Regions from separate parts of the Methylocystis sp. Uni0008 genome, predicted to be linked through region 1. Evidence: riboswitches for the same ligand, from Rfam matches in the RefSeq annotation. Region 1 holds a riboswitch; each other region holds the start of a gene.
The links. Region 1 has a riboswitch for cobalamin ahead of AC0X69_RS22525 (TonB-dependent receptor). Riboswitches for the same ligand answer to the same signal wherever they lie in the genome.

Region 1 (9,601 bases):
TTGAAATGACGGTCCATGACGCCGACGCCGCACACCTGCCCGGGGGCGACGCCCGCAATGCATTGAGCGTAGAGCGGATCGCTCGGCAGGAGCGAACCATATGCGAAAGTGATTTGGTCGGAACGCGAGTTGAAAACATTGAAGGCGTCGAACTGCAGCCGCCAGCCGTCGGCCCATCGATAACCCAGTCGTGCGTTCAACGTGCCGGTTGCAGGAGAATTGAAATAACCGTCTTCGGTTAAAGGCCTCGGCCCGAAATAGCGATATTTCAGAGCGCCGAACCATCCGGTCGCCTCACCAACCTCCAGTCCGCCCATGGCCGTCACCGCTATGGCGTTCGAAAGATAGTTGCCGGGCGCATTCCCGAGAAAGGTCCCATACGGCAGCGCGTCAGGCGTGATGAGATCGAGCCATGCCAAGGTCTGCCCAACGTCGACGCCGCGGTAGCGCGCATGAACGAGCGCGACGTCGCCGTCAAATCTGATCCAGGGGTTCGGGGCGTATCGGTTGGCCAATTCGATCCCATATCTTCGACTGGGGCGACCGAAAATGGTCGTGCCGCTATCGCCAACGAATTGGTTTTCCGATTCCAGATTGAGCCAGAACAAACTGATGCTGGAATCAAGCCCCTCCAGGAATTTGGTGCGGGCCCCGATCTCCGCCCCCCGCGACTTCACAAGCAGCGGAATCGACGCCGCCTGAACGAAGCCGTCGCCATCTGCGAGTTCCGATGTGGAGAACTGCAGCACGGCGCCTCTGGCGTCGGTCGAGTGGAAGCCTTCTCCATAATTGGCGAAGAATTCCGTCCTGTAGAATGGGCCAACGATGATCGAGGCCTTCGGACTGAACAGCGCCGCGCTCTTGACGCCTTGATTGAACGGGCCAGTGAGCAGAAAGGCGGGCAAGCCGGCGCTCGTTGTCAGTTTTGGAGCATCCAGTAGCGTCTGCAGCGAGCTTACCGCCGCATTGTAATAGTCGAAGCGCGCGCCGGTGACGGTCTTCAGCCAAGGCGTCCAGCGCACCGTCGTATCGGTCCAGACGCCGATGCTGCCTTCGCCGACGCCGTTGTTGCTGAGCGTGTCATAGAGTTGGCGGCGGACGCTCTCCTGCAATCCAAGACGAATGTCGTCGTAACGTCCCTGAAAGCCGATGCGGGTCTCGACTGGCGCGCCATTGACGTCGGCCCATCTGATCGCATGCTGCGCATTAACGCCGACGATCGTGCGGTAGTCGAACTGGCGGATCTGGTCGCCCAAATTCTGATGCGTCAGGAAGTAGGTGTAGTTGCTGTAGAGGTCCAAGGTTGAGTGAACGAGATAGCCTTCGACGCGCGTGGCTTGATTGCCTTCAATCTGACTAAAGCGAGATGAGAGCGAGAAGCGCGACGTCGCGCCTCCCGCGGTTGGGTCCATCGTGCCCCACATCGACAACAGCCCGGAGCTGACGGCGCGAAGCGGAATTTGATCGGTCCCATACCATTTGTTGGCGTAGCCCATGAAGGTCACGGAGGCGCCGTCTTCCTGCGTGCCGCGCGACCAACGCAACACGCTGTTGATGCGACGCATGTTGTCGCCGCGCTCCCAGGGACCGTTGTAATACTGCGCCTCGACCGCGCCATAGGCGGAGCCGCCTGCGAACTCCCTGTATGGCGCGACGGCAAGAGCTCTCGCATAGGCGAAGCTGCCGCCGGTCAGCTCATAGAAGCCTTTGTCGATCGCGTCCTTGTATTGCATGTAGATCGAGCCGGCCGAAGAGAAGTCGCCGTCTTGCGCGTCGTAGGGCCCCTTGCGGGCAAGCACGTAAGACAAGAGTTCAGGAATCAGGAAATTGCTGTCGGCATAGCCCTGGGCATGGCCATGGGTGCGCATATTGAGCGGCATGCCGTCGAGATAGAGCGCCAGATCAGTGCCGTGATCGAGATTGAACCCTCTCACAAAATACTGGTTCGCCTTGCCTTCCCCGCTGTGCTGGGTGACGACGAGGCCGGGCACGATCTCCAGCGCGTCGCCGGGGCGGGCGAAGGGCAGCGCGTTCACTTCCTTGCCGGTGAAGAATTGCTCGCTCGCCGCGGTGATCGGCGGCGATTTGGGTTCAGTCGGCTGCGTCGGTCCGGGATTCGGCGCCGCAACGACCGGCGAAGGTCGTGGCGCTTGTTGGGGCGTTTGGACGCGCACATGTCCCGTCGCGGGCGGATGAGCGTGGAGATGAGCAGTTGGAGCGTTGCGATGTCCACCCACCTGTATTGTGGGGAGCGCGGTTTGAGCCCTCGCGCCCAAAGCAATTGTGCCCGCGAGTATCGGCACAAGGAAGCGGGCCAGATTTGGCGGAAGCGGCATTGTAAGCGCTCGCAGCAGACGTGGACCGTTACTGCGAAGAGCTCCGCCTAGTCCGCGCCACGCGCCACGACAGGCTTCACCCGCATCGGCGCACCCCGTCCGACACTCTCGCGCGTAACCACGAAAGACGGCAGGTCTCCTGGCTCGCGGGTCTTCGCTCAAAGACCGCCTTCCCGGAACATTGCTCCAGTGGCGTATCGGTCTTTGACTCGCCGCTTACAGTTGCGGGGGCAGCAGCGGAATTGCGCGACGCGCGCTCACCGCATTCCCTATTGATCCCTTTCGGGAACCGTCGCTAGAGTAGGCGCAAAATGCGGTTTTCAAGTCAAGCCAACTGGTTGAGGCTCACGCTACATAGCGTCCTTTTTCTTGGCAGTGATGCAGAAACATCACAGGTGGGGATGTCCCGGTCGCTGTTGAAAAGCGCGAAGCGGCTGCTGCGTGACAAATCTTATGCGGCCTCGGCGGTTTGAACAAGGTGCGCCGCTGACGCGGCCTTTGCGTTTCGCTGCACCAGAGCGGCTCGGAGAGCTTGCAGATGCTTGTGCGCCTTCAATCGCCGGAAGCCTTTGCTTGCTTCCTGCATGGCGGCGGCGGCCCAGCGCAGGGCCATCGATGCCGACCGCCAGTATTTAACGTTTCGGCAGACGCGGCGCACCGTGCTCATGACGTTCTCGACGATGTTCGTGCAGGCGAGCGATCGGCGCAGCTCCCGCGGAAGTTTCAGCCTCGTGACGGTGAGCATGTCGTCGAGGCCTTCCAGAATCGAAGCTGAAACGCCCTTCCAATCGCGTTCGAGACGGCGCGCGAGATTGCGAATGAGCTTTTCGGCTTTGTCGGCGTCGTCCAGTTCCCAGGCTTGCCGCAAGACGCGCTTCACCGAGGCGTGCATGGATTTGGGCAAGCGCTCCAGAATGTTGCGCGCCTTGTGAACCTGGCAACGCTGGATCGCCGCGTCGCGTCCGAAGGTCCGCCGGATCGCCTTGGACAGTGCTTTCGAGCCGTCGATGATGAAGAGCCGCGGCGCGCTGGGATCGAGCCCACGCTCGACGAGATTGTCGATGAGCGCCTGCACGGTCGTCGCGTTTTCCGTCGCGCCCTCGACGAGGCCGAGCGGGTGTTTGTCGCCGTTCGCGTCGACGCCGATCGCCGCGACGAGGATCAGGTCCTCGTCCATGTGAATGCCGTCGATCTGGATCGCCAGCAGATCGAGTGCATCGAGCCTGCTTTCCATCCACGCCTTCATGCGCGAAGCCGACAGCGCGACGAAACGGCGGGACGTCGCCGACTTCGACAGCCCGGCCCCCTCGGGCGATGGAACGTCTCCCTCGGGCAGGCGAACCGAACGTTTGAACCTGCGCGTCGAGACGTTGATCAGCATCTGGTTCATCGCCCATTTGCCGAGCAAATCTTCGTTAATGGCGTTTTCCCAGCTCGGCAGAACCTGTTCCTTGCCATCGAGCCCGCGAACGCGCGGGCGCTCGATCTCGACCTTGCCGCCGTGGAAGCCAATCTTGCCTCTCGTCCTCCCCCAGCGATGCGCCTTGCGCCGTTCGCCCCGCTCGTGACGCTCGCCGCAGACCGCCGCCGCATCCTGCTCCATCATCTCGTTCAGCGCCTCGACCCCGGCGGCAAGGCAGAACCGCTCGAAGCTCGCCGACATGCTCGCCAGCGCTTCGGCTTTCAGCGCATGCGTGGGAATCGCCGTCGATGTGGTATGTTCCTTCATGGCGTTGCTTTCCTTTCGTGGAATCAGCACCCCGAGCCTAACGGCTCAAGGCGAGCAACGCCGCTCCTCCATTTTCAACATTCTTCGGGACATCCCCTCACAGGTCGTTCTATGGTGTTAGCGATGGCTTTATGGTGCGACGCGGTCATTGCGTTTGGCAAAACCGCAACCGTCTGTTCCTTTTACAGTTCAACTTGCTCGAAAACGCTATAGGCATCGTCAACCTTCAATTGCGAGGTTTTGCGCGAAACGCCGGCAATTTGAGTAGCCGTCCAGTTGTTCGCAGAGCCGCACTATGTGAAATTGTCTGTTTTTTCCGCAAGTCCAAACGTCAAAATCGGCCTTGACTTCTGACGCCTAGGCGGCAGATTGTCGTTCCATGGGGAAGCGATCTCCCCACGAGGCGACATGCCCAAGAATCGCGTCCAGGTTTTCCACCAAGGGCGCACTATGTCGTCAATCAACTCCATCTCTCCTGACAAGCTCGCGCGTCTCATCGGCGTCGCCCATTGTCCGGCGCTCATCGATGTGAGGACCGATAGGGATTACGAGGCAGATCCGCGCTTCCCGCCGGGCGCTTTGCGCCGCCGTCACGAATCTGTCCCGGACTGGTCTCCGGAGTTCGTCGGTCGCCCCTCCATCGTCATCGATCAATGTGGCGAGCAGGTCAGCGAAGGCGTCGCCGCGTGGCTGCGTTACGCAGGGGCGAAATCCGCCGATGTTCTAGCGGGCGGACACCTCGCTTGGGTCAAAGCAGGCGGCCCAGTCGTCCCCGCGGGGAAAGTGCCGCCGCGTGATGCACTCGGACGAACAATCTGGGTCGCGCGCTCCCGCCCAAAAGTCGATCGTATCGCTTGTCCATGGCTTATTCGCCGGTTTGTCGATCCGAGCGCCGTTTTCCTCTTCGTCGCGCCCGCGGAAGTGTCAGCGGTCGCGGAACGCTTCGGCGGCGCGCCTTTCGACATAGAGGGCGCGTTCTGGAGCCACAGGGGCGAACGCTGCACATTCGATACGATGCTCGAGGAATGGGGCCTAACGATAGAACCTCTGCAAAAGCTTGCCGTCATCGTTCGTGGAGCCGATACGGCGCGGCCTGACCTTGCTCCTGAAGCAGCGGGGCTGCTCGCGGCATCGCTCGGCCAATCCCGCATGTATGCGGATGATCTCGAACAGCTCGAAGCGGGGATGGAGCTCTACGACGCCTTTTATCGCTGGTGTCGTGACGCGACCGACGAGCCCCACAACTGGCCTGCAACAAAATCCGGAAAAACGGCGTGAACATTCACATACAAACGACGAGCAGCGATCATGGCGTGTCGCTATCGGAAGCGTTCCGCGTCTGGGCGCGAGTTGCTCTGCTGAGCTTCGGTGGGCCCGCCGGACAGATTGCGGTGATGCACCGGATCATAGTCGATGAAAAGAGATGGGTGCCGGAAAGCCGCTTCTTGCATGCCCTCAACTACTGCATGCTATTGCCCGGCCCCGAGGCTCAGCAACTCGCCACCTATATAGGCTGGCTCATGCATCGCACCCTCGGCGGCCTCGTCGCTGGCGGGCTATTCATTCTCCCCGGCGTCATCTCGATCATGGCGCTCAGCATCATTTACGCGCTTTGGGGGAATGTCGGGATCGTGGGCGGATTGTTCTTCGGGTTGAAGGCCGCTGTTCTCGCCATCGTCATCGAAGCTGTCGTGCGAATTGGAAGGCGTGGGCTCAGATCAACGGCAATGCGCCTTTTAGCTGCAGCGTCGTTCGTCGGCATTTTTTTCTTCGCCTTGCCATTTCCGCTCATCATCCTCGCCGCGGCGTTGATCGGATATGTCGAAGCGACGCGGGGGAATCCTGCGTTCGCGGCAGTCGGACACGGGGCAACGCATGAGGACCGCGAAAGCCTGCTTGGCAATGAAACGCCCGCTCACGCGCTACCCTCTCTAACACATACGCTGCATGTCGGCATAATCTGGTTGGTGGCCTGGCTAATCCCCGTCGCCGCGATCCTGTTTGTGGCCGGTCCCGACGACGTCTTCTCCCAGATCGCGGTGTTCTTCAGCAAAATGGCTGTCGTGAGCTTTGGTGGAGCTTACGCGGTCCTCGCCTATGTCGCGCAACGGGCGGTCGAGAGCTATCACTGGCTAACGCCGGCGGAGATGCTCAATGGGCTCGGCATGGCGGAAACGACGCCAGGGCCTCTCATCATGGTCTTGCAGTTCGTGGGTTTTATGGGGGCGTTTCGCTCGCCGGGCGACTTGCCGCCGCTCCTGGCGGGGATGCTCGGCGGGTTGCTCGCAACCTGGGTCACCTTCGCGCCCTGCTTTCTCTGGATATTTCTCGGCGCGCCATACATCGAAAAAATCCGCGCCAACAAGGCGCTCTCCGGCGCATTGGCGGCGATCACCGCCGCCGTCGTCGGCGTGATCCTGAACCTCGCGATTTGGTTTGGGATCCACACCATCTTTCGCAAGACGGTCGCCGTGGATGGCTACGGGCTGTCATTCGACGCGCCCGTGCTCGCAAGCATGGATTTCTGGAGTCTCGCCCTCTCGGTCGCTGCGGCGATTGCGATCTTCCGGCTTCGTGTCGACATTCTCCAGACCCTGGCGGCCTCGTGCCTGGCTGGAATAGGGCTGTTTCTCGCAGGGGCGATTTAGACTTTCGACGGGAAGGGAGAAAGCCATGAACAAACCGCTAGCCGCTCTCGCCACAATCTGTCTGCTATCGCCCGCGTCCGTTGCTGTAGCTGAAACCGACTGGTCGCAGGTTGATGCCGCTATCGGCAAGAAGGCCGCCGTCGCTGGAAGCGTGCATAAATACGGTCTCCCGCGCAGCGATCTTCACGTTACCCTCGACGGCGTCACCATAAAGCCCGGTCTCGCCCTCGGCGGCTGGATTGCTTTCGAGCCGTCAGGACATGCGGCCATGATGATGGGCGACTTGGTCCTGACGGAAACCGAGGTGAATCCCGTGATGCGGTCTCTACTCGCCAACGGCGTCCAGGTGACGGCCGTGCATAACCACCTCCTGCGTGCCAGCCCCGCGCCTTTCTATATGCACGTCGGCGCGCACGGCGATCCCGCGAAACTTGCCACGGTCGTTCGGCAGGCGCTCGCCGAAACAAAGACGCCGTTTGAGCCTTCCGTCGTTCCGGTTGGTGAACCTCCGAAGATCGACTTCGACACGGCGCAGGTCGAAGAAGTCCTCGGCTCCCATGGGAAAAACAACGGCGGCGTCTACCAATTCAGCATTCCAAGAGCCGAGGCCATCAAGGCTGAAGGCGCGACAGTCGCCCCCGCGATGGGCGTCGCACACGCCGTAAACTTCCAATCCACCGGGGCGGGCAAGGCGGCGATTACGGGGGATATCGTCGCAAAGGCCAAGGAGGTCGAGCCGCTGTTGAAAGCGCTTCAGACCAGCGGGATCGAGGTCACGGCGCTCCACAACCACATGCTCAATGACGAGCCGCGGCTGTTCTTCGTTCATTTCTGGGCGAATGCCGACGCCGTGAAATTGGCGCGTGGATTGCGCGCGGGACTAGATATCGTCCATTAGCGTTCAGGAGCTGACACCGTTGTTGCATCGCGATCAATGAACAAGCACGAACAGTGTCAGCGTGCCTTGCGCATGCATGCGGCGCTGATCGAACGCATGGCTTAATAAGGCTCGGACCGCATGATGGGTCGTCGCAATCGTTAGCTTGAGGCGGAGTACCTTGAGAGGCCGGCCTGCCTTGATAATGCGCGCTCATTTTTGACCAACGACCGGTTCGACTGCGGGCGCCTTGTCCGCGCCGCATCGCTCATAGCGCGAATGCGATGGCAAACTCGATCCGCGACGCACTCATGCCTCCTGCGATCGGTCGCCGCGCGCAAATATTTCGGCCATGGCCCTTATCGTTCGGCGCTTGGCGCCATGAGGTGCTCGCCGTGCGCCCCCTCGTCACGGCTCCCTTCGACAACGCTGGCGCATCGCGTCCTGCCGGTTTGGCCACAGTCTTGCTCATTGCGAGCCATTGATCTTGCACCAGTCGCGAACTGTGAGGCGGATGCCGAAGCCGTGGCAATGGGTGCTCTGTCCCGCTTCGATCCGACCTTGTTGTCTCGTTTATCCACTTTGCGCGCGCGCCCGATGCTGCCGGACGTCGTTTTTTACGGTTTCCAGCGTCTTTCGGTTCGGGCGTCTTGTTCCGTTCACGCCGCGTCTCGGCATGTTGTCGTCAGGCAGAGACCGGTTGCGTCTCGTCGATGAGATCGATTGCTTCGCCAATACTGCCTCATCCGCGCATCATCGCGGCCGCTCCATCGTTATGCGCCTGTTTCATGCGCCGGCGACCCATTGCGTCATGCCTTGTCAGATGGGACATTGCTCCAAGAGCCTCTTCTCACTTCGCCATACGGTCCTAGAATAGCTGGCTCCTGCGAAATCGAAACCGCGACTTACCGGGCTTCACAAGGCCCGCCGCGGCGATGATTTGAATTCGCCGCGTCATATTCCATCGCTCGCTATTACCGCGCCCGCCTCCGGGTGCATGGCGTTTCGTCCTATGGCCGCGGTCGCCGCCCAAAACCCTGCGGCCGCGGCGATTTTCCCCTTGGCGCAGCGCGCCAATTCCTCGCGCAACAAAATCGCCGTGGCCTTCGGGTCCTCCGCTTTGCTTCGGCCTCGCGCCTCTCGGCGCTTCGGTTCGGGCATCGCCTTCGCGGTCATCACGGACTGCCATCGCAACTGGGGCTGGCGCCCCAACGACGGAGAGCAAGATGAAAACCTTCGCGGAATTCCAGATCCTCGGCCGCATCGGCAAGGTTCGTGGAGTTGGGCAGACGACGCACGTTTCGATTTGCGCCAACTACGCCTTCAAAGACCGCAACGGCGACACCAAGGACAAGTCCTATTGGAACGAAATCACGATCTGGAGCGAGAGCACTCGCAAATATGTCCGCGACTATGCGAAGCCCGGCGACCTCGTTGTCGCGCGCGGCACGCTGAAGCAGAGCAGCTTCGAGAAGGACGGCGAGAAGGTCTACACCGTCGACCTCAACTGCGAGGACTTCTCGATCCTCGCCTCCGCCAAGACGGACCAATCCGACAGGGACGAGGCTGACGCCGCGACCGAGGCGCAGAAGAAAACTGCGAAGCGCAAGTTACGTGAACAATGGGGCGGCCGCGCGCCGCCCGCCGATGCGAGCTTCCTTGGATTTGCGATCGGGCCAGCGGATGACTGGCCCGATTTCTCCGCGTCGACCGCGCTCGACCCAGAGCACGGCGGGGTTGCGACTGGTTTTCGCGTGCAGCGACGCTCGCAACGTGCTCCTTTTTCAAGCGAGGGGATGCTCAGAAGTTTGTCTGGCAAACTTCTGAACAAGAAACTCTGCGACTTTGGTCGCTGTGCATCTGCGTGCGTTAATCGCTCACGCAAGTTTGTCTACCCCTGTGAAATTTCGCCGTGATCAGTCGAATTTGCTTCTTCAGGCGAACGTCCCGCCGAGTGATGCGTCGAGGTCGTATCCTTGAACGGGCGGAGAACTCAGCATGGATCACGCTG
Region 2 (9,601 bases), on a different replicon from region 1:
GGCGCTAAATTTTTGCCTCGTCCGCGACCTCTTGTCGCAGATTAAAACATTGTTTTTTATTGAAAAACTAGCTTTTTTACCAGACGTTTCCGCCTTCGCATGAGCGCATTGCAAACCGCTTAGAAACAAGCTAGGCTCCCTCTCGATGCGGCAAGCATTCACGTAAAATCAAGAACAGGGGGAAAACGCATGGCCGTCAACGTTCACAGCTCTGGCGATATCGGCAAGATGCTGCTTTGGATCGCTGCTTTCGTCGCTTTCGTCGTTGTCGCTCTGACCTGGGTTCCGGATTGGATCTCTCCCCAGGGCACCAACGGCACGGGCAACCGCAACGGCATCGAGGGCAGCGGCACCGGTTCCACTGCCCGTATGATTCAGTAATACCCCTGCCGAACGACTTGCCGGGTGCGCGAGCTCCCGGCCTTGTCTTTTGGGAGGATGATTTGCCCGGTCACGGCGCAGATCACTTTGGAGCCGACGTTCTCGAACTCTCGAGCGTCGGCTTCCGCTTTTTGGGGCTGCTGTCGCGTTAGAACTGCTATCGCGCCCTGCCCCAGACCTGCGACAGCCAGCTTCGATATTGCGATGGCCAGAAATTTTGCAGCGCCGGTCCAGCTTCGACCAAGACGACGCTGAATAAAATCAGAACGCCGCCTGCGATCGCGCTTCCTGTCAGCCGCTCCGAGAGCAGGATTGCCCCCGACAACGCGGCGAAAACGCTCTCCAACGACATGATGAGCGCCGCTTCGGACGCTGGCGTATATCTGAGCGCAACGATCTGAAGCGTAAAGGCGACGCCTCCCGAGCAAAGCCCCGCATAGAGGATCGCCGGCAGCGCCGAGATCATGCCCTCATGCGAATAAGGCTCGAGGCCGAGACCTATGATCGCGCCAAGAACGCCCACGACGCCGAATTGCGCGAACGCCAGAAAATACGGCCGATCGGTGCGCTTCAGAAAGGTCGGCACGAGGCTGATCCCCGCGGCCCAGGCGATATCCGCGATCAACACCAGGCCGTCGCCCGACGTCCAGCTCTGCAACTGCGCGCCGTCGGTCAGCAGCCAGGCGCCCGCGACCGACACGATGGCGGCGACGAGAACGACCTGTCGCGGCCTCACGCCGGTTTGCTCATAGACGAACACGGGGACGAGGACGACATAGAGCGCCGTGAGAAATCCGCCGTTGCTCGCCGTCGTCGTGGCGAGGCCGACTTGCTGCAAAGCCGCGGCGGCGAAGACGCAAAAGCCGATAAGGCCGGCGAGAGGCAAATCGCTCTTCTTCAGCGGCGATGCAGTCTGGCTCCGCTCATAGAGCGCGAAAGGCGCCAGCGCGATGCACGACAGCAGAAAGCGGACGCCGACGAAGCTGATCGGCCCCATGAACTCGCCAGCATTTTTTTGAGCGATAAAGGCGGTTCCCCAGATGAAAGCCGCCAGCGCGAGCAGCACGTCGGCGCGAATGCGGCTCATAAAACGCCCGTGCTCTTGGGCCTCTGGCGGCGCTGCTCCATTCGCTCCAGCAATGCGCTCCATGCATCGACCAGCGCGCGCCAGAGCGCCAGAGCGGCTTTCGCGATCGGGACCGCCAATATGCCGACCACCGAATGCGGATCCGCGCCTTCCTCTTCGACGCCGTATTTGAGACGCGGATTGTCGGTCGAGGGAATCTCCAGGGACCCGAACATCCAGTCCCAAATGGCGAGGACGCTGCCGAAGTTGCGGTTAAAATGAATCGGATCTGTGGAATGGTGGATCTGGTGATGCGCGGGACTCAAGACGACGTGTCCCAATACGCCGCGAAACGGAATCCAGAACTGCGAATGCTGAAGATGGCCGATCGTCCAGAGGAAGAAGATGAACAGGATGTTCTTTCCGTCGACGGTGAAAGACTCCGTGGTTCGCCCAAAGAGCCAGGCCAGAACGCCAGAGGCGGAGCCGATAAAGATCGCCAGCATGTAGCCGAAGAAGATGTTGTCGATCGGATGATTGCGAAAGTTCGTCACCGGCGTCAGCACCTCGGCGGTGTGATGCACCTTGTGGAACTCCCACAAGAACGGAATGCGATGTTTGAGGTAGTGGTCGACCCAATAGCCGATCTCATACGCGAGAAAGAGCACGACGGTAGAGAAGATCTTTATCGACAGGCTGCAGCAAGCGACCGGCGCAAACTCGCCAAATGAGTTGCGCAGCGCGGCGCTCACGACTGTCGCGACGGCGTTCGACGATATGACAAGCGCGCCGACCACGACCGGCATCAGAACGACGCTCAAGGCGAAGAGCTTGACGTCCGCCGCGGATGATTTGGTGAGCAGGAGTCGCTTATCGAAGATCGCTCGGGCGATGGCGCGGAGATTGACGCGCCCCCGGCGCATCTTGCGCCGATAGGCCAGCGCGCAGACGGCGATGAAAAACGTCGTCGCCAGGGAATAGACAGAAAAAATCGAGCCCGCCGAAAACAGTTCGCCGGAGACCTTCGCAGCGGAAAAGCGGAGCGCGCCGTAGATGTCCATCGAGCTTTCGATCCGTCGATTTTGAGCGTTTGTCGGGCGGACGCGCCTCGCAACTCTCTGCCTGCAAAGCGTATTCGCTACGCGGGCCGCTGCCAAGAGCGACATGCCGCCACGCGTGAGCGCCTCCGTCCGAATTAGAATTCTATGCCTTCCTGCGCCTTCACTCCCGCAGTGAAGTGATGCTTGACCAGCGTCATTTCGGTGACGAGATCCGCCGCGGCGATGAGCTCCGGCTTGGCGTTGCGCCCGGTCACGACGACGTTGAGGTCCCCCCGCCGCGCGGCGAACGCCGCCAGCACCTCGTCGAGCGGCAGATGCTCGTAGCGCAGCGAAATGTTCAGTTCATCGAGCACGAGAAGACGCACTTCGGGATCGTCCATCAGTTCGCGCGCCTTCTCCCACGCGCGCCGCGCCGCGGCTTCGTCGCGGGCGCGGTCCTGGGTCTCCCAGGTGAAGCCTTCGCCAAGCGTGTGCCAGGAGACTCGACCGAACTCCTGGCCAAGCTTTTCGAGCATATTGCGCTCGCCGGTGCGCCACTGGCCCTTGCCGAACTGCACGACGCCGATCTTCCAGCCATGGCCGAGCGCCCGCAGCGCCAGACCGAACGCGGCCGTCGATTTGCCCTTGCCGGGTCCGGTGTGCACGACCAGCAGGCCCTTGCGCGCGATCGTCTTGCCGGCGACCTCGGCGTCCTGGACCGCCTTGCGCTTCTCCATTTTGAGACGATGCCGGCGCGCCTCGTCGTCTTCGTTCATCTCGGTCACGCGGCGCTCCTTGGCGGTTTGACGGAAGCATAAGCCGCGCATATGACTAATCGGGACGGTCCTTCGCAAGAAGTCAAAAGGGAACGCGGCGCGGGCGTTTTGACCCCTATCCGCGGCTGCCCCCGCAACTGTAGCCGGCGAGGGCTGCGCCATCCGCCACTGAGCCTAACGCTTGGGAAGGCGGCGCGGTCCGACGAGCCGGAAGCCAGGAGACCTGCCGTCTTGGCGATCGCTTCCGATCGCCGCACGCATCGCATCGCCGCCGGTGGGGCGGCAGGGAGACCGATATGAACGCCAAGTCCGCCGCCAATGTCGCCGCTCTTGCAACTTCCAGATCCGAAGCGCTGAGGGCCGCCGCCGTCGCGCTCATTCTCGGCTTCGGCTTCGTCTGGCTTTCAGGCTTCGCTTATCCCGAAAGCGTGCATGACGCGGCGCATGACACGCGACACGCGCTCTCCTTCCCCTGCCACTAGGCTCCAACGCGCTTGATCGCGCGCGTTTTGATGACCGGCCTCATCGCCGGCCTTGTCGCCGGGCTTGCGGTCGCGGCCCTGCAGCACTTCACCACGACCCCGCTCATCCTCGCCGCCGAGGTCTATGAGGCGGCGCCGCATGCGCATAACGCCGCCGAGGCGGGCCCGACGTTCTCGGGCCTGAGCCGCACGGCCGCGACCAGCGTGGCGACGATCGCCGTTTCGATCGGCTATGCGCTCATCCTGCTCGCCGCGATGCTCCTCTCCGGCGACGCCATCGCGCCGCGCCGCGCCGCCCTTTGGGGCGCCTGCGCCTTCGCCGCGACGGGGCTGGCGACCGCTCTCGGGCTCGCCCCGCAGCTTCCCGGCATGGCGGAAACCGAACTCGGTGCCCGTCAGATCTGGTGGCTCGCGACGGCGCTGTCGACCGGCGCCGGTCTCTACGCCCTGCTGCGGCTCGACTCGGCGGCGGCGAAGCTCGTCGGCGTCGCGCTGATCGTCGCGCCGCAGTTCTTCGCGCCGACGCCCGCCACGCCCGAGAGCACGGCGCCGGCGGAACTCGCCGCGCGCTTCGCCGCCTCATCGCTCGCCGTTCAGGCGATCAGCTGGGCGCTCGCGGGCACGCTTGTCGGCCTCGTCTGGCGCTTCATGTCGCGCGAAGGAGAGTCGGCATGAGCGGCGCCAAAATTCCTGCGACGATCGTCACCGGCTTTCTTGGCGCGGGGAAGACGACGCTCATTCGTCATGTGCTCGAAAACGCCAGGGACCGGCGTCTCGCGCTCGTGATCAATGAGTTTGGCGATGTCGGCGTCGACGGGGAAATCCTGCGCGCCTGCGGCGTGGAAAATTGTCCCGACGAGAACATCGTCGAACTCGCCAACGGCTGTTTGTGCTGCACCGTCGCCGACGATTTCGTGCCGGCGATCGAGGCGCTGCTCGCGCATGAGAATCGTCCCGATCACATCATCATCGAAACATCGGGGCTGGCGCTGCCGAAGCCGCTCGTCAAGGCGTTCGACTGGCCGGCGATCCGCTCCAAGCTGACGGTCGACGGCGTCATCGCCGTGATCGACGGAAAGGCCGTGGCGGAAGGCCGTTTCGCCGACGATCTCGACGCCATCGCGCAGGAGCGCGAAGACACGCAGACGATCGATCACGACAATCCGCTCGAAGAAGTGTTCGAGGATCAGCTCGCCTGCGCCGATCTGATCATTCTCAACAAGACCGATCTGCTTGACGCGGGCGAGGAACGCGCGGTCGCCAATCGTCTGACGCAAGGCGCGCGTCAAGCCGCCAAAGTCGTGCGCGCGAGCGGCGGACGAGTCGATCCGCTCGTGCTGCTCGGCCTTTCCGCGGCGGCCGAGGACGACATCGCGAACCGGCCGTCGCATCACGACGCCGAGCCGGAACATGACCACGACGACTTCGACAGTTTCGTCGTCTCTCTCTCTGCGGTAAGCGATCCAACGGCGCTGGTCGCGAGACTGGCCGAGGCGGCCCGCGTTCATGACGTGCTGCGCATAAAGGGGTTCGTTGAAGTCGTCGGCAAGCCGATGCGCCTGCTCGTGCAAGGCGTCGGCGCGCGCGTCGAACATCACTTCGATCGCGCGTGGAAGCCCGACGAGCAGCGCGTGAGCCGTGTCGTGATCATCGGCGAGAAGGGCCTCAATCGCGACGCCGTCATCGCCACGCTGGCGCAGCCGTGACGCGAGATGCATCTTCTCCCGCGCGATCTCCATAATCTCGACGACGCCGGCGCGGCGGTCGACCTCGGACAGTCGCCCGCGGACATTGTGTTCCTGTCCTTCTCGGATTCGGAGCTGGGGCTGCTCGCGCGGCTCTATGAGCAAAGCGGCGCGACGCTTCCGAGCCTGCGCTGCGCGTCGCTCGCGCAGTTGAAGCACCCCTACTCCGTCGATCTCTATCTCGACGCCGTGGCGCGACATGCGCGGCTGATCGTCGTTCGGCTGCTCGGTGGCAAGGACTATTGGGCCTATGGCGTCGAACAACTCGAGGCGCTCGCGCGCGCCAATCGAATCGCGCTCGCGATTGTGCCCGGCGACGCCCATGACGACGCGCGGCTGAAGCAGGCGTCGACGCTCGATGCGCAGACGCTCAATCGTATCTGGCGCTTCTTTCAGGACGGCGGGCCGGACAATCTGCGACCATTCCTCGGCTACGCCGCGACGCTCACCGGCCATCCGGCGCCGTGGCGCGAAAGCGCTCCCGTCGGCAGCGCCGGGCGGTTCGAGGCCGCGTGCCGCGCGGGCGGCGTCTTGCGGGCGACGATCGTCTTCTATCGCGCCATGTTCCTCGCCGACGACGTCGCGCCGATCGTCGCGCTCGCCGAGGCGCTGGCGCAGCGGGGTTTCGCCGTTGAAGCGCTTTATGTCGCGAGCTTGAAGGAAGCTGAAAGCGAAGCCTTCATGTCGCGCGCGCTCGAAGCTTTCGCGCCCGACGTCATTCTCAACGCCACCGCGTTTTCGGCGCGGCGCGATGGGGGAAGCGTTCTCGATCTCGCCGACGCGCCGGTGCTGCAGGTTGCGCTCGCGACCGCCTCGCGCGACGCGTGGGCGGCTTCGATGCGCGGGGCCAACGGCGCCGATCTCGCGATGAATGTCGTTCTGCCGGAAGTCGACGGACGCATTTTCACGCGCGCGATTTCCTTCAAGGAGGAAGCGCCGCTGCGCCGCGCGGCGCAATTCAGCGAGGCGCATCACGCGCCGGAGCAATCGCGCATCGACTTCGTCGCGGACCTCGCGCTGAGCTGGTCACGGCTGCGGCGCAAGCCCAATCGAGAAAAGAGCCTCGCGCTCATTCTCTCCGACTATCCGGCGCGGCGCGGCCGCGGCGGCTACGCCATCGGTCTCGACGCGGAAGCGAGCGTGCATGAGATCGTCGCGGGGCTGCGCGAAGCGGGATATGACATTGGCGCGGCGCCCGCAGAGAGGACGATCCGCGCCCTCGAAGACGCCGCACAAACGATCGAAATTTCGCTCGATGATTACCGAGGCTGGCTCGCCGCTCTTCCCGCCGACTTCGTGGCGAGCGTCAATGTTGCATGGGGCGCGCCGCAGGACGATCCGGCAGCCGTCGACGGCGCCTTCCGATTTTCTTGCCTCAACGCCGGCAGGCTCATCGTCGCGCTGCAGCCCGACCGCGGCGCGCGCGCCGAACGCTACGAGACCTACCACGACGTGCAGCGCCCGCCGCGCCATTCCTATCTCGCCTTCTATCTCTGGCTGCGGCATGTGCGAGGGATCGACGCGCTCATTCATCTCGGCGCGCATGGCACGCTCGAATGGCTTCCCGGCAAATCCGTCATGCTGTCCGAGTCCTGCGCGCCGGAAGCCGCGCTCGGACCGACGCCGCTCATCTATCCGTTCATCGTCAATGATCCAGGCGAAGCTGCGCAGGCGAAGCGCCGCGCCTGCGCCGTGACGATCGGCCATCTGACGCCGCCGCTCGTCGACGCCGAACTGTTCGACGCGGCGGCGAAGATCGAAACGCTGCTCGACGAATACGCGACAGCGAACGCGCTCGACGCGCGCCGAGCCAAACTCATCGCCGGCGCGATCATCGACGAAGCCGATCGCAGCGGCCTTGCCGCGGAATGCGGCGTCTCGCGCGATATGGATATTGCCGAGACGTTGACGCGGCTCGACGCGTGGATGTGCGATCTGAAGGAGATGCGCATCGGCGACGGTCTGCATGTCTACGGCCGCGCCGACGACGATCCGTCGCGCGACGCCTGCGCGCGGACCGAACGTGAGGCGCTTCTGTCTGCGCTTTCAGGCCGCTTCATCGAGCCAGGCCCGGCCGGCGCGCCCTCGCGCGGACGCGCCGACGTTCTGCCGACTGGCCGCAACCTCTATTGCATCGATCCGCGCCATGCGCCGACGCAGACGGCTTGCGACATCGGCCGGCGCGCGGCGACGGAAGTGATGACGCGCCATGCGCAGCAGCATGGCGAATTTCCGCGTCACATCATGCTCGATCTCTGGGGCAGCGCGACGATCCGCACCGGCGGCGAGGATTTCGCGCAAGCGCTCGCGCTGCTCGGCGCCGCGCCGCGCTGGGACGCCGCAAGCGCCCGCATCATCGGCTTCGAAATCCTGCCCCAAGCGCGGCTCGACTTTCCGCGCGTCGACGTGACGCTGCAGGTTTCGGGACTGTTTCGCGACATGTTCCCCAACCTGATCGCGCTGTTCGACGACGCCGTGCGCGCCGTCGCCGCGCTCGATGAAGACCCCGCGTTCAATCCGCTTAAGACCGCCGACGATCTGCGTCGTGTCTTCGGCGCCGCCGACGGAACTTACGGGCTTGGCGTGAGCGATCGCGTGGTCCGCGGCCTGTGGTCGAACCGCGACGATCTTGCGCGCGCTTATCTTTCCGCCGCCGGTCACGCCTATAATCGCTCGGGCGAAAGCAACGAAGCCGTCGCGGCCTTCAGCGCGCGCGTCGCGGTTGCTGACGCGCATGTCCATGTTCAGGACATGGCGGAGGTCGACGTCCTGATCGGGCCGGCTTTCGCCGATTGTGAAGGGGGCTTCGCCGCCGCCAACGCGATGCTAGGCGGCGCGGCCGACCTGCTGCATCTCGACGCGACGCGGCCGGATCGCCTGCGCACGCGAGCGCTCAAAGATGAGATCGCGCGCGTCCTGCGCATGCGACTCGCAAATCCACGATGGCTGCAAGGCCAGATGCGGCATGGCCACCGCGGCGCCGGCGAAATCGCTGAAACGATTGATAATCTCTATGCTTTCGCCGCGACAAGCGGCCTCATTAGCGACGCGCAATTCGATCTCGCTTTTAACGCGACCTTGGGCGATGATGCGACCCGTGATTTTCTCGCCGGAGAAAATCCCCGCGCGCTGGAGGCGATCGCGCGCGTTTTTTGCGAAGCGCTCGCGCGCGGCTTGTGGAATACGCAACGCAACAGCGTGCGCGACGCCTTAAGCGCTATCGAACGCCAAGAGGGAGGGCGTTTTGCAGCCGAGGCCTGAAATCAAAGGCTGGTGTCCTGGAGCTTTCGCGCCCATGCCGAGCGGCGACGGGTTGCTGATCCGCGCCAAGGCGGTCGGCTCTCGCATGGACGCGGCCCAGGCGCGGGAGATCGCGCGAACTGCGGAAGCCTGCGGGAATGGGTTGATCGATCTGTCGCAGCGCGCTCAGTTGCAGTTGCGCGGCATCAGCGAGGCGACGATCGCCGAAGCGCTGCGCCGGCTTGAAGGCATCGGCATGCTTCCGCAGAACGCGGACGCCGAACGCGTCACCAATATCATCGCGTCGCCGCTCGCCGGTCTGATTCCCGGCCTGTTCGACGCCAACGCGATGGCGGCGGAGCTCGCCGCCGAATTGCAGCGCGACGCGGCGCTGCGTGCGCTGCCGCCGAAATCTCTTTTTCTGCTCGATGACGGCGGCGCGCTGTCGCTTGCCGACGTCGAGGCCGACATCCGCATAGAAGCGGCCGCAAACGGACAGATCGCGGTCCGCATCGCCGAGGTCCCCGATCGGGCGATATTCGTCGACGCTGAACGAGCGCTCGACGTTGCGCTGCGATTGGCGCGCGCCTTTGTGGAGCTGCGCGACCAGCATGCAAATCGATTCAGACGCGTGCGCACACTGGTCGAAGCGCTTGGCGCTGAAGCGCTGGCGCGCGCGTCTGGTCTCGTCATGCGCGTCTCCAAGGAAGCGCGCGCCCCAGCGCCGCGCGCGCATATTTTCGGGGCGCAACGCCGCGGCGCCGTCGCTTACGCGGGCGTCGGCGCGCCTTTCGGCCGCTGGCGCGCAGATGAACTTCACGCGGCGGCCGATTGTGCGCGCAACGAAGGAACAGGCGAATTGCGCCTGACC
Region 3 (9,601 bases), on a different replicon from region 1:
GCGACGACGACGCGCTCTATTCGCTCATCGCGCAGCGCTCAAAGCCGTTCGCGGCTTAAAAAATTGCGCCGCTCCTTAGAGCGGCGCGCTGCGTTTTTGGGCGCCGCCTCCGTGAGAGGCGTGTCCGCCTTTGCGGCCGGCTTCGGAAGCGAGCGCATGATCGCGCGAGAAGCTTCGTTTGGCCGGATTCACGCTCTGACCGCCCTTACGCCCTGCCCGGGCCGCAAGATCGGGATTCTGCGAAAAACTACGTTTTTCGTCGGGAACGCTTTGCCCGCCTTTACGAGCGATAGCGCGCTGCTTTTCAGGATCCATAGACGCAAAGCCGCGACTGGATTTCTTGTGTTCCTCCATGGGCCGCCTCTCAGTTTTCCCAGCGCCTTGGGCTATAACTCGCCGGGACGGCCAATGTTTCTGCGAAGCGCGATTTATCTTCGCAGTCCCTCGTGATCGGTTGGCGAGGAGGAGGGCGTTCGCGCCTGAAGTAAAAACGGTCGCAATAAATACAACAATCCCGGCGCCTTACGTCACATGCCGACCCGCGGCGCGGCTTGTTCGCGGCGTCCGGCGCGGCGATCGAAGAACAGCGCCTGGCTGATCACGGCCTTCAGGCTTTCGACATTGAAGGGTTTGGCGATGAGAAAGGCCGGCTCCGGCGGCTCGCCGGTCAGGAACCGCTCGGGGTAGGCGGTGACGAAAATCACCGGGATGGACAGCGTGCCGAGGATTTCATTTACGGCGTCGAGCCCTGAACTGCCGTCCGCGAGCTGGATGTCGGCGAGGATCAGTCCCGGATTGCTCTCCCTGATGGCCGCGACCGCCTCGGCGTGCGTGCGCGGCATGCCGACGACCCGATGTCCGAGCTCCTCGACGATGCTTCTCAGGTCGTGGGCGATCAGCGGCTCGTCCTCGATGATCAGCACGTCGGTCGCGATCTGGTCGGCGATCTCGCCGTTCGCCGCCTCGATCAGCGCGCCGGCCTCATTTTCCGAGACCTTCAACGTCTGGCCAATCTGGTCGAGATCGAAGCCTTCGAGCGCCTGCAGCAAAAAGGCTATTCGCGGCTTCAGCGAGATCGCGTCGAGATTGCGGCGTCCGCCCTCCGTTCCCGCGCCGGAGCGGTCGATATGGGCGTTGATCGGCGAGGCCGACCAGACGTCAAGGAACAAACGATAAACGGCGATGCGCAGGTCGTCGGACTCTGCGATGCGGTCCGGCTCGGCGACGACCGTTTCGAGAGTGGCCAGCACATATGCGTCGCCGCCTTCCCGATCGCCGACCAATGCGCGCGCAAAGCGTCTCAGATAGGGAATATGCGCGGAAATTTCCTTTGACGCCGACATGTCTTACAACTCCAGCAGCATCGAGCCTCAGATAAGCGGAGTGCGCGCTAAGCAGAATCAGAACTTGGACAATGCGTCAAAACTGCTCGGCGTTTTAGGGAACCAATCCTTTAGCGGTGCGTTTTGCCTATCGTCCTTGCGGCGCACTATAACGCGGCGGCTCCAGAAATCATGCATATTAAAATAGAGGGCTCCATGGGGAACAAGAATCCGGAGAATATAGTTGCGCGCGCGAAAGCAGACGACGATGCTTTCGCGGGCGAGGGGCGGTATTCTCCGAGACCTGGCCCTCGTAGGCTGGAGACGTTTGCAGGGTGGGTGATGACTCGTGACGAACTCGGCGATCGACGCCGAGGAGTGGGGGAAGCGCGCTGCGGCGCAAAGCCGGCTCAGAGACAGCGGCCGGTGGAATTTCAGGATTCGATCGGAAAGGAGCTTCGCAACCTTTATGACGACGTCGTATCGCAACCCGTTCCCGATCGGTTTCTGAAACTTTTGAACCAACTCGAAACGAATGTGCTATCCTCCCCGGCGACGTCAAGCGCGCCGAGGAAGAGTGAGTGACGGCAAGCCAAGAAGCGCATGCCCCGGGACAGGGATTGAAGGCTGAGCTGATCTCGGCCATTCCGAGCCTGCGCGCCTTCGCGGTGTCGATTTGCGGCAATTCCGATCGCGCCGACGACCTTGTCCAGGAAACGCTCGTCAAGGCCTGGGGCAGTCTCGCGACTTTCTCGGAAGGCACCAATCTCACGGCGTGGCTGTTCACCATCCTGCGCAACATCTACTACAGCGAATATCGCAAGCGCCGGCGCGAAGCGCCGGACCCCGACGGCGTGATCGCCGGTCGATTGATCGCGCCGGAATCGCAGCACGCGCATATGGATTTCCTCGACTTCCGCGACGCGATGCAGAAGCTGCCGCTCGATCAGCGCGAGGCGCTGATCCTCGTCGCCGCCTCCGGCATGTCCTATGAGGAGGCCGCCGAAATCTGCGGCTGCGCGCCGGGCACGATGAAGAGCCGCGTGAACCGCGCGCGCAATCGGCTCTCGGAACTGATGTCGGCGCCGCCGACCGCGGAGTCGCGCGAATGGTCCGCCGCCGAGCATCTGACGGAAGCCACGCGCGATTGAACGCCGGTCGGAAATGCCGCATAGGAAGGCGCGCGACACGCGCCCTTCCATGCGAGCGAGCTGATGACCGACGATCAGAGAATTGAACGCGATTCCTTTGGCGACATCGCCGTGCCGGCCTGGGCCTATTGGGGCGCACAGACCGAACGTTCGCGCGAGAATTTTCCGATCGGCGGCGATCGCATGCCGATCGAGATCGTGCATGCGCTGGCGCGCATCAAGCTCGCGGCCGCCAAGGTCAACGCCAGAAAAGGCCTGCTGGACCCTAAGATCGCCGATGCGATCGTCGCGGCCGCGCGGCAAGTGATCGACGGCAAGCTCGATGAGCATTTTCCGCTCGTCGTCTGGCAGACCGGCTCCGGCACGCAGACGAACATGAACGTCAACGAGGTCATCGCCAATCGCGCCAATGAGATGCTCGGCGCGCCGCGCGGCTCGAAATCGCCGGTTCATCCCAACGATCACGTCAATCTCGGACAATCGTCGAACGACAGTTTTCCAACCGCCATTCACGTCGCTGGCGCGACGACGATTTCCGGCCGGCTGATTCCCGCCGTCGAGCGGCTGCATATCGCGCTCAACGCCAAGGCGGTGAAATTCGCCAATGTCATCAAGATCGGCCGCACCCATCTGCAGGACGCGACGCCGGTGACGCTCGGTCAGGAGTTCTCCGGCTATGCGGCGCAGGCGGAATGCGCGGAAAGGCGCATCAGAACGACGCTCGCCGACCTGCTGCAGCTCGCGCAGGGCGGCACGGCGGTCGGCACCGGCGTCAACACTTTCAAAGGCTTCGGCGAGGAGGTCGCCGCCGACATCGCCGAGCAGACGGGCCTGCCGTTCGTCTCCGCGCCCAACAAGTTCGAGGCGCTCGCGGCGCACGACGCCATCGTCTTCGCGCATGGCGCGCTGAATGCGCTGGCGGCGGGCCTCTATAAAATCGCCTGCGACATTCGCCTGCTCGGCTCGGGGCCGCGCGCCGGCTTCGCGGAACTGAAGCTGCCGGAGAACGAGCCCGGCTCGTCGATCATGCCCGGCAAGGTCAATCCCACCCAGGTCGAATCGCTGACGATGGTGTGCACGCGGGTCTTCGGCAATAACGCGACGATCACCTTCGCCGCCTCGCAGGGCCATCTCGAACTCAACGTGCTGAAGCCGGTCGTCGGCTTCGCGCTGCTCGAGTCGACGATCCTGCTCGCCGATGGCGTCAACAGTTTCGTCGCGCGCTGCGTCGACGGCATCGAAGCCGATGAAGCCAATATCAAGCGCTTCCTCGATCGCTCGCTGATGCTCGTCACAGCGCTCGCGCCGAAGATCGGCTATGACGCGGCCTCGAAGATCGCACGCGCCGCGCATAAGAACGGCACGAGCCTGAAGGAAGAGGCGCTCGCGTCGGGCAAGGTCACGGAAGTCGAGTTCGACGAGATCGTGCGGCCGGAAAACATGCTCGCGCCGAACGCGTGACGTCTTCCGCTCGTCATGGCCGCGCTTGTCGCGGCCATCCATCCACGAGAACTTGCGTCCTCTTGCGTGGATGGCCGGCTCAAGGCCGGCCATGACGGCGGTGATAGGCCGCGCCTTCCCCTCGCCATGCAGACGCACTAGTTTCGGCTCCTGACCAGGAGCTCCATGCATGGCCACGATCGACGCCGTCCTCACCACGATAGACGCCAATCTCGACGCTTCCAGAGAACGCCTGTTCGATCTTCTGCGCATCCCGTCCGTTTCGACCGATCCCGCCTATGCGGCGCAATGTCTGCGGGCGGCGAACTGGCTCAAGGATCAGCTCAATGGCCTCGGCTATGAGGCGCAGGTGCGCGAGACGCCCGGCCATCCGATCGTCGTCGGCCACGCCAAGGCGAAGCGCAAGGACGCGCCGCATGTGCTGTTCTACGGCCATTACGACGTGCAGCCGCCGGATCCGCTGGAGCTCTGGGAGACCGAGCCCTTCGCGCCGCGCCTCGCCGACGGCAATGACGGCAAGGACATTGTCGCCCGCGGCGCCTCCGACGACAAAGGCCAGCTGATGACCTTCCTCGAAGCGTGTCGCGCCTTCGAGGCGAACGGCGGCCTGCCCTGCAACGTCACTTTTCTGTTCGAGGGCGAAGAGGAGACTGGATCGCCCTCGCTGCCGGGCTTTCTCGCGGCGAACAAGGACGAACTCTCGGCGCCCGATCTCGCGCTCGTCTGCGACACCAGCATGTGGAACGCCACGACGCCGGCGATCACGGTGATGCTGCGCGGGCTTGCGCTGGAAGAGGTGATCATCAAGGGCCCCAACCGCGACCTGCATTCCGGCATGTTCGGCGGGCCGGTCCTGAACCCGATCCATGTGCTGGCGAAAGTCATCGCCGATCTGCACGACGCGGAGGGCAAGGTGACGCTGCCGGGCTTCTACGCGAGCGTGCCTGAGATTCCCGAAGACATCGCGGAGCAATGGCGCGCCATCGATTTCAACGAAGCTAAATGGCTTTCGGAAATCGGTCTGACGCGCGTCGCCGGCGAAACCGGCCGCGGCGTCATGGAGCAGATCTGGGCGCGGCCGACCTGCGACGTGAACGGGATCATCGGCGGCTACACGGGCGCGGGCTCGAAGACCGTGCTGCCGGCGCAGGCCTCGGCGAAATTTTCATTCCGCCTCGTCGGCAAACAGGACGCGAAAGCGATTCTCGAAAGCTTCCGCAGCTTCGTGCGCGAGCGCCTGCCGACCGACGCCAAGGCCGAATTCCTTTCGCATGGCGCCTCGAACGCGCTGCAGCTGCCGTTCGGTTCGGAGGCGCTCAATCGCGCGCGCCGCGCGCTGGCGGAAGAATGGGACAAGGAGCCGGTGCTCGCCGGCTGCGGCGGCTCGATCCCGATCGTCGGCGCGTTCAAGCGCGACCTCAATATGGATTCGCTGATGATCGGCTTCGCGCATGACGACGACCGCATTCATTCGCCGAACGAGAAATATTCCTACACGTCGTTTCACAAGGGCGCGCGCTCCTGGGCGCGGGTGCTGCACGCGCTCGCGGCGGCGTGAGTGCGGACGGCGCGTTCCAGCACTTGCTTGCACGTAAGAAACACGCAAGCTCACCAGTATGATCGGTTCTGTAATGCGGATCGCTCTTTTGCACTTGGCGCCAATCCCGGGCGCCTTGGAGCAAAATCGACAGCTTGTTGAAGCGGCGTTAACATCGGCGGCCGACGCCGGCGCAAATTGGGTCGTTACGCCAGAACTGGTGACCACTGGATATGAGTTCACTGAACGCATAACCGCCGACTGGATCGAAAGTCAGCCCGACGCGTGGGTTCAAGGCGTTGCCGATCTCGCGCGGAAACGGCGTTTCGCGCTGTTTCTCTCGGTTCCAGAGCGTCTCGGAAGCAAATTATACAACAGTATGATCGCAATCGACCGGACAGGACGAATTGCGGGGCGCCACAGGAAGATCAACGCCCTCCGCGTGGGCGCGGAGTCGTGGTCCACGCCTGGTGAAAGCATTCACGCCGTTGATATCGACGGATTCGGCCTTGTTGGCATGCTCATCTGCGCCGATGCTTTCACGCCGGGGATCGCGGCGACACTTGCTCATCAGGGCGCGCGCGCATTGGTTTCCTCCGCAGCCTGGGGGCCGGGACCTCATGGTCCGAACGGCGAATGGGAGGCGGCCAGTCAGGCGACGCTGCTGCCGATCTTTGTTTGTAATCGCACTGGCCGCGAACGCACGATCGACTTCTCCATGGCAGAGAGCGTCGTCGCATATCGCGGCAGACGAATACTAAGTTTTGCGGCGCAGCGCAGCGCGATCTTATTGGTCGACTGGGATTTCGAGAAGAACCAGCTTGTCGGGCATTCTCAAATAGCTCCCCTTCCCTAGCGGCGCTCGGTCGCTCGCCGATGCGATCGGAAGGCGACATCGCAGTCTTATCCGGTCCCTTTTGCCTTTGGCTGCGCTCGCCATTCGGCAGAGTTTGGCGATTGATCATCGATCCATGCGCTGATGCGGAATTACAACGCTGTAGAAGTTCCAAAGCCGCCTTCGCTCCAATCAGCTTGACTATGCGCGCTGCTGCGCCTTTACTTATCTCGACGGTTCCCAACGGGATCAAAATGGGAATGCGGTGAGCGCGCTTTGGCGCGCAATTCCGCGGCTGCCCCCGCAACTGTAAGCGGCGAGCCCAAGACCAATCAGCCACTGGAGCCGGGAAGGCTCTGGGAAGGCGGTCTTAAGGCGACAACCCGCGAGCCAGGAGACCTGCCGTCGCTTCGTGGTCACGCGCGAAAGCGTCGGGCGGGGTGCACCGATGCGGCCGAAGCCCCTCGCCTATGCGGCGTATGGGCGGCGACCTTCGCAGTGACGGCCCACGTTCGCTGCGAGTCCAGCCATGCCTTCCCATGTCCCGGCGACCGCCTTGCGCGGCGCGTTTGCGCTGTCCCTATCGCTTTCCGCTTCCGCCGCATTCGCTCAGCAATCCTTGCCCGTCATCGACGTCGGCCCCGTTGGACCGACGCAAGCGGACTCGCCCGCCGCGGAGATCGAGGACCAGATCGTCGTCACGCCGACGCGCGTCGAGCAGCCCGTCGCGAGCACCGGCGCCTCTGTCAGCGTCGTTCACGCGCGCGACATACAAAAGCGTGGATCGCTGGGCTTCAGCGACGTGCTGCGCGGCGTTCCAGGGCTGGACGTCTTTTCGAACGGCGGTCCGGGGACGCAGACGTCCGTCGCCCTGCGCGGCTCGACGCCCGGCCAGACTCTGGTTTTGATCGACGGCATCCGCATAGGCGATCCGACGAGCACGGACGGTTCGGTCGATTTCGGTCGGCTGCTTCCGACCGACATCGAGCGGATCGAAGTGCTGCGCGGCCCGCAGTCGGCGCTATACGGCTCGGACGCGATGGGCGGCGTGATCAATATCATCACGCGCCGCGGCAAGGGCGCGCCGCAAGGCTGGGTCATGACGGAGGGCGGCTCCTATGGAACGTCGTCCTCGCGCGCCTCGATCTCCGGCGCGGACGGACATGGCTCCTATGCGCTGTCGATCTCGGGGCTGCATGCCGACGGTTTCCCACGCTACGGCTATCGTCAGCAGCGCCCCATAGTTATCGGCGACCAGACGACGCCGCTGCCGCCGCTTCCCGCCGACGATCCGACGAACAATGTCGGAGTCACCGGGCGCATCGGCTACGAGTTCACCGAGCGCGCGCGGATCGAAGCGGGCCTCGCCGGCTATGACAGCGCCATCCGCTACGACAATCCTTACGCCTTCAATCCGTGGAGCGTTTTCGATCCTTTCAATCACCAGCACGCGACATTCATGCAGGGCTATGTGCGGCTCGGCGCGGAAATGTTCGACAACATGCTGCGCAACAGGCTCACGCTCTACGCCAATCGGGGAAATCGCGACGCCTGGGTCACGGAAGCCTGTTTCGACACGCTGACCTTCATGTCGCAGAATTGCCGTTTCGGCTATCTCGGCGGTCGGCGGGGCGTCGAATATCAGAGCGACATCGCGCTTGGGCCGCTTGGTCTCGCGACGCTCGGCTCGCGCGTCGAAACCGAGACGGCGCAGAATTCGCGGGACGCCTGGATCATTGATGATTATGCGCCAACCCATGCCGTGCAGACGACATGGTCCGGTTATGCGCAGCATCAATTCACGCTCTTCGATCGCCTGGACATTTCCTATGGCGGGCGCATCGACGCCGTCAGTCAGAACCGCACGTTCATGACCTGGCGGACGATGGCGAATTTGCGCCTCGACGAGATCGGGATGCGGCTGCGTGGCTCAGCCGCGACCGGCGCCAAGACCGCTTCGCTCTTTCAGCGGTTTTCCGAATATGGCGATCCGGCGCTCGCGCCCGAACGCGTGATCGGCTTCGACGCCGGAATCGATCAGAGCTTTTTCAGCGGGCTCGCGACCGCCTCAGTGTCCGTCTTCACCAATCGCTATGTGAACCTCGTGCAGTTCGGAAAGGTGGAGAGCTGCACGGCGGCGCAGATCTTCGGCTGCTATTTCAATGTCGGGCGCGCGGATACGCGCGGCGTCGAATTCTTCGGCGAAGCGGCTCTCGTTCCCGGCGCGCTGCTCGCGCGAGGAAGCTACACATTCCTCTCCGCGCGCAATCTCGACGACGACCCCGAAAGCATTTACGCCGGCCGCACGCTGCTGCGCCGCCCGCGTCACAAGGGAATGTGGTCGTTCGTCTACACGGGCCTGAAGGGCCTCGAAGTCGAAGCGCGCGCGAATTTCGTCGGGCCGGCGCATGACGTGGATTTTGTTTTCAACAAGCGCGTGATGCTCGCGCCCTACGTGCGGCTCGATCTCTTCGCGAATTACAGACTGACCGACCAGCTGACGCTGCATGGGCGCATCGAAAATCTCAACAATGCGCTCTACGAGGAGGTCTACAATTTTTCGACGACGGCGCGCGCCTTCTATGGCGGCGTGAAATACGCCTGGTGACCAAAGGAACGGCTGAGGAGACAGATATGCAAACGAACGCAGAATTAGCGCCAAGCATGACGCCACAACGCATCGTCGAGCCCGATGGCGCGTTGCTCGATGTCTTCTCGCTGCCGACCGATGCGGCGAGTCTTGAAGAGCTCATTCGCGACCTCTTCGAAAATCACTGGAATGAGATCGTCTTTGGTCCGATCGTTCAGGGCGCGGCGTGGGAAATCCACGCCGACCGGCCGCCGACGCGTATCAGGCTGCTCGACGGCTATCTCACGGTCGCCTTCGGCGTCACGCATTTTCACGTCTGCATCGGCGAGAACATGGGATCGCGCAGCCGGCCCACGTCGCCCGAACTTGCGAAACGGCGGCGCACGTCGCGCGCCGAACTCTATCGCAGGCTCGGATCGACATGCGTTCCGATGTCGTGGGGGTTGCAGCTGTTCAACGGCGCCGATGAACAGCAGATCACCGTGCTGCTGCCCAATCCCTTTCTCGAGCCGAAGACCGACAGGATACTCAAAGAGCCGGATTGGTCGCGCCTCGTGCTCTGGGACAAGTTGCGCGCGCGCTGGTTCGGCCTCCACGAACCCGATCCCGTCGATCGCTCGGCGAGCCGCTTCAAACACGCCTGATGCTTTCACTGTTTCGTGGCCCGCCCCGCGGGACGAAAAGCCGGCTGACGCCGGCGTCAAC

Region 2: it holds a riboswitch for cobalamin, as region 1 does, so the genes downstream of both, AC0X69_RS05055 (CbtB domain-containing protein) here and AC0X69_RS22525 (TonB-dependent receptor) in region 1, are expected to answer to the same signal.
Region 3: it holds a riboswitch for cobalamin, as region 1 does, so the genes downstream of both, AC0X69_RS12015 (TonB-dependent receptor plug domain-containing protein) here and AC0X69_RS22525 (TonB-dependent receptor) in region 1, are expected to answer to the same signal.

What each region holds. Positions count from the first base shown of each region.
Region 1 is NZ_JBXEJH010000003.1:158,056-167,656, forward strand. It holds gene AC0X69_RS22525 (TonB-dependent receptor) at 1-2,336, opposite strand, end outside; cobalamin riboswitch at 2,449-2,645, opposite strand; gene AC0X69_RS22530 (IS256 family transposase) at 2,788-4,065, opposite strand; gene AC0X69_RS22535 (chromate resistance protein ChrB domain-containing protein) at 4,516-5,343, shown strand; gene chrA (chromate efflux transporter) at 5,340-6,713, shown strand; gene AC0X69_RS22545 (DUF1259 domain-containing protein) at 6,739-7,611, shown strand; gene AC0X69_RS22550 (single-stranded DNA-binding protein) at 8,817-9,506, shown strand.
Region 2 is NZ_CM166370.1:1,016,076-1,025,676, forward strand. It holds gene AC0X69_RS05035 (hypothetical protein) at 190-381, shown strand; gene AC0X69_RS05040 (DMT family transporter) at 539-1,468, opposite strand; gene AC0X69_RS05045 (sterol desaturase family protein) at 1,465-2,508, opposite strand; gene cobO (cob(I)yrinic acid a,c-diamide adenosyltransferase) at 2,643-3,263, opposite strand; cobalamin riboswitch at 3,312-3,508, shown strand; gene AC0X69_RS05055 (CbtB domain-containing protein) at 3,560-3,745, shown strand; gene AC0X69_RS05060 (CbtA family protein) at 3,758-4,420, shown strand; gene cobW (cobalamin biosynthesis protein CobW) at 4,417-5,451, shown strand; gene cobN (cobaltochelatase subunit CobN) at 5,458-8,751, shown strand; gene cobG (precorrin-3B synthase) at 8,735-9,601, shown strand, end outside.
Region 3 is NZ_CM166370.1:2,410,062-2,419,662, forward strand. It holds gene ptsN (PTS IIA-like nitrogen regulatory protein PtsN) at 1-59, shown strand, start outside; gene AC0X69_RS11980 (con-10 family general stress protein) at 76-354, opposite strand; gene AC0X69_RS11985 (response regulator) at 528-1,343, opposite strand; gene AC0X69_RS11990 (NepR family anti-sigma factor) at 1,665-1,907, shown strand; gene AC0X69_RS11995 (sigma-70 family RNA polymerase sigma factor) at 1,904-2,473, shown strand; gene fumC (class II fumarate hydratase) at 2,537-3,934, shown strand; gene AC0X69_RS12005 (M20/M25/M40 family metallo-hydrolase) at 4,104-5,492, shown strand; gene AC0X69_RS12010 (carbon-nitrogen hydrolase family protein) at 5,566-6,327, shown strand; cobalamin riboswitch at 6,524-6,727, shown strand; gene AC0X69_RS12015 (TonB-dependent receptor plug domain-containing protein) at 6,836-8,914, shown strand; gene AC0X69_RS12020 (DUF7676 family protein) at 8,941-9,540, shown strand.